One region of the Streptomyces sp. NPDC058198 genome, then DNA from elsewhere that is predicted to be linked to it. Evidence: predicted binding sites of a transcription regulator. Region 1 holds the regulator's gene; the other holds the start of a gene.
What was found. Region 1 encodes HrcA, which represses chaperone genes, less so after heat shock. Its sites were predicted from a motif close to TTNGCACTCNGNNNNNCNGAGTGCNAA; they were not measured.
Positions count from the first base shown of each region.

Region 1 (3,411 bases):
TCACGGGAACGCGGGGCGGGCGGGGTCGCGGGCCGGGGGCCAACCCCCGGACCCCCGGCCCCCACACGCCTACCGCCCGTTGAACGCATCCTTCAACCGCGAGAACAGGCCCTGCTGCCCCGGCTGACCGCGCCTACCCGGGGGCCAACCCCCGGACCCCCGGCCCCCACACGCCTACCGTCCGTTGAACGCGTCCTTCAACCGCGAGAACAATCCTTGCTGCCCCGGCTGGAACTGGCCCGTGGGCCGTTCCTCGCCGCGCAGCTTCGCCAGCTCCCGCAGCAACCGCTCCTGCTCCGGGTCCAGCTTCGACGGGGTCATCACCTCGACGTGCACGATCAGGTCGCCCCGGCCGCCGCCGCGCAGATGCGTGATGCCGCGTCCGTGCAGCGGGATCGACTGGCCCGACTGCGTGCCGGGACGGACGTCGATGTCCTCCACCCCGTCCAGCGTCTCCAGCGGGCACTTCGTGCCCAGCGACGCCGCCGTCATGGGGATGGTGACCGTGCAGTGCAGATCGTCGCCGCGCCGCTGGAACACCGCGTGCGGCAGCTCGTGGATCTCCACGTAGAGATCGCCGGCGGGACCACCGCCGGGACCGACCTCTCCCTCGCCCGCGAGCTGGATGCGGGTGCCGTTGTCGACACCGGCGGGGATCTTGACCGTGAGCGTACGGCGGGACCGGATACGCCCGTCGCCCGCGCACTCGGGGCACGGCGTCGGCACGACCGTACCGAAGCCCTGGCACTGCGGGCACGGCCGCGAGGTCATGACCTGGCCCAGGAAGGACCGGGTGACCTGCGAGACCTCGCCGCGGCCGCGGCACATGTCGCAGGTCTGCGCCGAGGTGCCCGGCGCCGCCCCCTCGCCCGAACAGGTCGTACAGACCACGGCCGTGTCGACCTGGATGTCCTTGGTCGTGCCGAAGGCCGCCTCGTTGAGGTCGATCTCCAGCCGGATCATGGCGTCCTGGCCGCGTCGCGTCCGCGAGCGCGGACCGCGCTGGGACGCCGTTCCGAAGAAGGCGTCCATGATGTCGGAGAAGTTGCCGAAGCCACCGGCTCCGAAGCCGCCCGCGCCCCCGCCGCCGCTCGCCGAGAGCGGGTCTCCGCCGAGGTCGTAGACCTGCTTCTTCTGCGGGTCCGACAACACCTCGTACGCGGCGTTGATCTCCTTGAAGCGCTCTTGCGTCTTGGGATCGGGATTGACATCCGGGTGCAGCTCGCGTGCGAGCCGCCGGAATGCCTTCTTGATCTCGTCCTGCGATGCGTCGCGGCGCACGCCGAGTACGGCGTAGTAGTCCGTGGCCACTTACGACTCCGCCAGGATCTGTCCGACGTAACGTGCCACTGCGCGTACCGCTCCCATCGTTCCGGGGTAGTCCATGCGGGTCGGTCCGACCACGCCGAGTTTGGCTACTGCCTCGTCGCCCGAACCGTAGCCGACCGCGACGACGGACGTGGAGTTGAGGCCCTCATGGGCGTTCTCGTGCCCGATACGTACGGTCATGCCCGGGTGTTCCGCCTCACCCAGCAGCTTGAGAAGCACCACATGCTCCTCCAGCGCCTCCAGCACCGGCCGGATGGTGAGCGGGAAATCATGCCCGAAGCGGGTGAGATTGGCGGTGCCGCCGATCATCAGCCGCTCCTCGGTCTCCTCGACCAGCGTTTCGAGCAGGGTCGCGAGCACCGTGGACACGGTCCCGCGGTCCCCCTCCTCGAACGACTCGGGAAGGTCCTGCACCAGCTGCGGGACATCCGAGAAGCGGCGTCCGACGATCCGGCTGTTGAGCCGGGCCCGCAGATCCGCCAGCGAGGTCTCACCGAAGGGCGTGCCGCAGTCGATCATGCGCTGCTCGACCCGTCCGGTGTCCGTGATCAGCACGAGCATCAGCCGGGCGGGAGCGAGCGACAGCAGCTCCACGTGGCGCACCGTCGAGCGGGTCAGTGAGGGGTACTGGACGACGGCAACCTGCCTGGTCAGCTGCGCCAGCAGCCGTACCGTACGGCCCACGACGTCGTCGAGGTCGACGGCCTTGTCCAGGAAGCTCTGGATGGCGCGGCGCTCCGGCGAGGTCATGGGCTTGACCCCGGCCAGCCGGTCGACGAAGAGCCGGTAACCCTTGTCGGTCGGGATACGCCCCGCGCTGGTGTGCGGCTGGGCGATGAAGCCCTCGTCCTCCAGCACCGCCATGTCGTTGCGGACGGTGGCCGGGGACACGCCGAGCTTGTGCCGCTCGGTCAGCGCCTTGGAGCCGACGGGCTCCTCGGTGCCGACATAGTCCTGGACGATGGCGCGCAGCACCTCGAGTCTGCGTTCGCTGAGCATGGCGCACACCTCCAGCTGTCGTCCGTCGGATCCGGCTTGGCACTCGCTCCGTGGGAGTGCCAGCAATCCCCCCGGCCAGTGTACGGCCGTGGGGTAGGCCCCTAGCAAGGGTGGCCGACCACGTGATCACGCTGGTTCTTGCGGATAGCGTCCTCGTATGGACGTCCGTTGGGAAGAGTGCGGGTGGGAGCGGCTGGCCCCGGGGGTGGGGCGGCGACGGCTGCCGGGGTGGGACGCGACGGTCGGGCTGGTGGCCGGCGCCGCCGCGGCCCTGCTGTACGACACGGGGTCGACGGTCCGCGAGGGCGAGGCCATCCGGGCGCAGGTGGCCGCCCTTCTCGGCGAGGACAGGCGCGTGACACACATCGCACTGAGCCACGCGCACTTCGACCATGTGCTGGGGACGGCGGCGTTCCCGGAGGCCGAGGTGTACGGCGCGGTGGGTCTGGCGGACCTGCTGGCCGGCGGGGCGGGCCTGTACGAGAGCGCCGTGCACCACGGCGTGAGCGAGGCGGAGGCCACCGAGGCGGTGGATCTGCTGGTACGGCCGGGGCACGCCGTCTCCGGCTCGCTCACCCTCGACCTGGGCGGCCGTCAGGTCACGCTGGCGAACGCCGGCCCCGGCCACTCGGCCCACGACCTGGCCCTCCTCGTCCCGGCCTCTCCTCCCGTCCTGTTCTGCGGCGACCTGGTGGAGGAGTCGGGCGAGCCCCAGGCCGGCCCCGACGCGATCCCCGCCCGCTGGCCGGCGGCGCTGGACCGGCTGCTCACGCTGGGCGGTGCGGACGCGGTGTACGTACCCGGGCACGGGGCGGTGGTGGACGCGGCGTTCGTACGGGCGCAGCGCGACGCGTTGGCGGCCCGATTCGGCGTGTCCTAGCCGTGTCGGCCCCGTCCGTTTATCGTCGTGCGAATGCGCCGCTACAGCCCTGATCTGACGCCTCCGTGGAAGAAGTCCTCGCCCGCGCCGGAGGTCCCCGCCGAGCCGGACCTGGTGGTCGAGGAGGTGTCGACGGGCTTCTGCGGCGCGGTCATCCGCTGCGAGAAGACGGCCGAGGGTCCGACGGTCACCCTGGAGGACCG
Region 1 is NZ_JBHVVP010000005.1:15,524-18,934, forward strand. It holds gene dnaJ (molecular chaperone DnaJ) at 175-1,311, opposite strand; gene hrcA (heat-inducible transcriptional repressor HrcA) at 1,312-2,328, opposite strand; gene ACFVWW_RS19065 (MBL fold metallo-hydrolase) at 2,486-3,208, shown strand; gene ACFVWW_RS19070 (DUF3097 domain-containing protein) at 3,242-3,411, shown strand, end outside.

Region 2 (3,411 bases), on a different contig from region 1:
GGATGCCACTAAATACGACTAGTACGACAAAAGGAAGAAAAGATGGCAGAGGGGATGATGAAGGGAGGCCGGCGGAGCCGGGCAGTGCTGGCGGCGCTCCTGTTCGCCGCAATCGCTTCCGGATGCGGCCTGGAGTCCGGGCCGGCCGGACCCGCGCCCGCCAAGGGCGACGCCGCGAAGCACGGTCGGCCGGGCGCGCAGGCCGAGGCGCTGAAGCCCGGCACGCCCGCGTACGCCGAGAGCGTCCGCCGCGCGCAGGCCGAGCGCGCCGTCGCGGCCAAGAAGTGGGGGCTCGCCACCACCCCCCTGGCCGCGCCTCCGCCGCCCGCCGTCAAGCCGACGATCGTCACCCGCCAGGGCTTCGAGGTGGAGGGCGGCGAGGACCTGCCGCCGATCTTCACCACCGTCCCGGTCAAGGACCGGGTCGTCTTCCTGACGATGGACGACGGCGCGGAGAAGGACCCCGAGCTGCTGCGGATGATGTCCGAGCTGAAGATCCCGTACAGCGCCTTCCTCAGTGACTACGTCATCACCGACAACTACGACTACTTCAAGCAGATGCAGGACCGCGGCGTCACCCTCAACAACCACACCATCAACCACCGCTACATGCCCGGTCTGTCGTACGACGAGCAGAGGCGGGAGATCTGCGACCAGCAGGACAAGATCGAACAGCGGTACGGGAAGCGGCCCACGCTCTTCCGTCCGCCGTACGGCAACTACAACGGCGACACGCTGCGCGCCGCCAAGGAGTGCGGCGTGAAGGCCGCGCCGATCTGGGCGTCCGAGGCGTATCCCGACCACATGGAGTGGCGGGAGTGGGACGAGGACCTGCACCCCGGCGACATCATCCTCACGCACTTCCGCGGGCCCAATGACTGGAAGGGCACCATGCCCGACATGATCAGGAACGTGATGAAGACGATCACGGACAGGGGTTACGCCGTGGCCAAGCTGGAGGACTACGTATGAGCACCGCGCACCGGCTGCTGGCCGGAGCGCTGGCAGCCGGTGCGCTTCTCACCGGCTGTGCGCAGTCGGTGGACCCGATCGAACGGCTGGGCCGCAAGGCGGCGCAGAAAGTCGGCCCGCACGAGCCGGCCCGCGCCTCGGTGCTGGGCCGGACGGTCAGGGCCAGGCTGCCGAACGGGGGACAGCCGCGGGAGATCTGCGACCGGCAGGAACTGCTGCTGAGTCACCGTCAGGAACGCGATTCCGCGGTGGCGCATATGGACGACGCGCAGTAATCGCCCCTGCCGGGAAGGGCGGCGGGACCGGGATCCGAGGTACGCCACGCCGACGCGCATTGGCACTCCGCTTGACCGAGTGCTAATCGCGGTCATAGTCTCAGGTCTGGCACTCCCCACTGGAGAGTGCCAAACGCGCGACTGGCGGATCCGGCACCCGCGACGACGGATCCACCTGGTCGCCACTCAGACAGTTAACCCCGTGAGATCTCCGAAGGGGGAGGTCGGATCGTGACGACCGCCAGCACCAAGGTTGCCATCAAGCCGCTCGAGGACCGCATTGTGGTCCAGCCGCTCGACGCCGAGCAGACCACGGCCTCTGGCCTGGTTATCCCGGACACCGCCAAGGAGAAGCCCCAGGAGGGCGTCGTCCTGGCTGTGGGCCCGGGCCGTTTCGAGAACGGCGAGCGGCTTCCGCTCGACGTTTCCGTCGGCGATGTCGTTCTGTACAGCAAGTACGGCGGCACCGAGGTGAAGTACAGCGGCGAGGAGTTCCTCGTCCTCTCGGCTCGCGACGTACTCGCGATCATCGAGAAGTAATTCACCGTCAGTATGTGCTTTTGAGCTGCGCCCTCGGCCACCCTGCAATCGCCGGGCGGACGGGGGCGCCGTTCGTTCGAGAGGACTAGAGAAGCTCCCATGGCGAAGATCCTGAAGTTCGACGAGGACGCCCGTCGCGCCCTCGAGCGCGGCGTCAACAAGCTTGCCGACACGGTGAAGGTGACGATCGGCCCCAAGGGCCGCAATGTCGTCATCGACAAGAAGTTCGGCGCCCCCACCATCACCAACGACGGTGTCACGATCGCCCGTGAGGTCGAGATCGAGGACCCGTACGAGAACCTGGGCGCCCAGCTGGTGAAGGAGGTGGCGACCAAGACCAACGACATCGCGGGTGACGGCACCACCACCGCCACCGTGCTGGCCCAGGCGCTGGTCCGCGAGGGCCTGCGCAATGTCGCCGCGGGCGCGTCCCCGGCCGCCCTGAAGAAGGGCATCGACGCCGCGGTCAAGGCTGTCTCCGAGGAGCTCCTCGAGACCGCCCGCCCGATCGAGGACAAGTCCGACATCGCCGCCGTGGCCGCGCTCTCCGCGCAGGACCAGCAGGTCGGCGAGCTGATCGCCGAGGCGATGGACAAGGTCGGCAAGGACGGTGTCATCACCGTCGAGGAGTCCAACACCTTCGGTCTGGAGCTGGACTTCACCGAGGGCATGGCCTTCGACAAGGGCTACCTCTCCCCGTACATGGTGACCGACCAGGAGCGTATGGAGGCCGTCCTCGACGACCCGTACATCCTGATCCACCAGGGCAAGATCGCCTCCATCCAGGACCTGCTGCCGCTGCTGGAGAAGGTCATCCAGGCGGGTGGCTCCAAGCCGCTGCTGATCATCGCCGAGGATGTCGAGGGCGAGGCGCTCTCCACCCTCGTCGTCAACAAGATCCGCGGCACCTTCAACGCGGTCGCGGTGAAGGCCCCCGGCTTCGGTGACCGCCGCAAGGCCATGCTCGGCGACATCGCCACCCTCACGGGTGCCACCGTCATCGCCGAGGAGGTCGGCCTCAAGCTCGACCAGGCCGGTCTCGACGTACTGGGCTCCGCCCGCCGCGTCACCATCTCCAAGGACGACACGACCATCGTCGACGGTGGGGGCAACACCGCCGACGTCCACGGCCGCGTCAACCAGATCAAGGCCGAGATCGAGTCCACGGACTCCGACTGGGACCGCGAGAAGCTCCAGGAGCGCCTCGCGAAGCTGGCCGGCGGCGTGTGCGTGATCAAGGTCGGCGCCGCCACCGAGGTGGAGCTGAAGGAGAAGAAGCACCGTCTGGAGGACGCCATCTCCGCGACCCGCGCCGCGGTCGAGGAGGGCATCGTCTCCGGTGGTGGCTCCGCTCTGGTGCACGCCGCCAAGGTGCTGGAGGGCAACCTCGGCAAGGAGGGCGACGAGGCCACCGGTGTCGCGGTCGTCCGCCGCGCCGTCGTCGAGCCGCTGCGCTGGATCGCCGAGAACGCCGGCCTTGAGGGCTACGTCATCACCTCCAAGGTGGCGGAGCTGGACAAGGGTCACGGCTTCAACGCCGCGACCGGCGAGTACGTCGACCTGGTGAAGGCCGGCGTCATCGACCCGGTCAAGGTCACGCGCTCCGCGCTGGAGAACGCCGCGT
Region 2 is NZ_JBHVVP010000008.1:167,084-170,494, reverse strand. It holds gene ACFVWW_RS24905 (polysaccharide deacetylase family protein) at 58-972, shown strand; partial or broken gene ACFVWW_RS24900 (polysaccharide deacetylase) at 969-1,103, shown strand; gene groES (co-chaperone GroES) at 1,479-1,787, shown strand; gene groL (chaperonin GroEL) at 1,887-3,411, shown strand, end outside.
Region 2: the regulator HrcA is predicted to act here: its motif matches at 1,307-1,333, upstream of groES (co-chaperone GroES).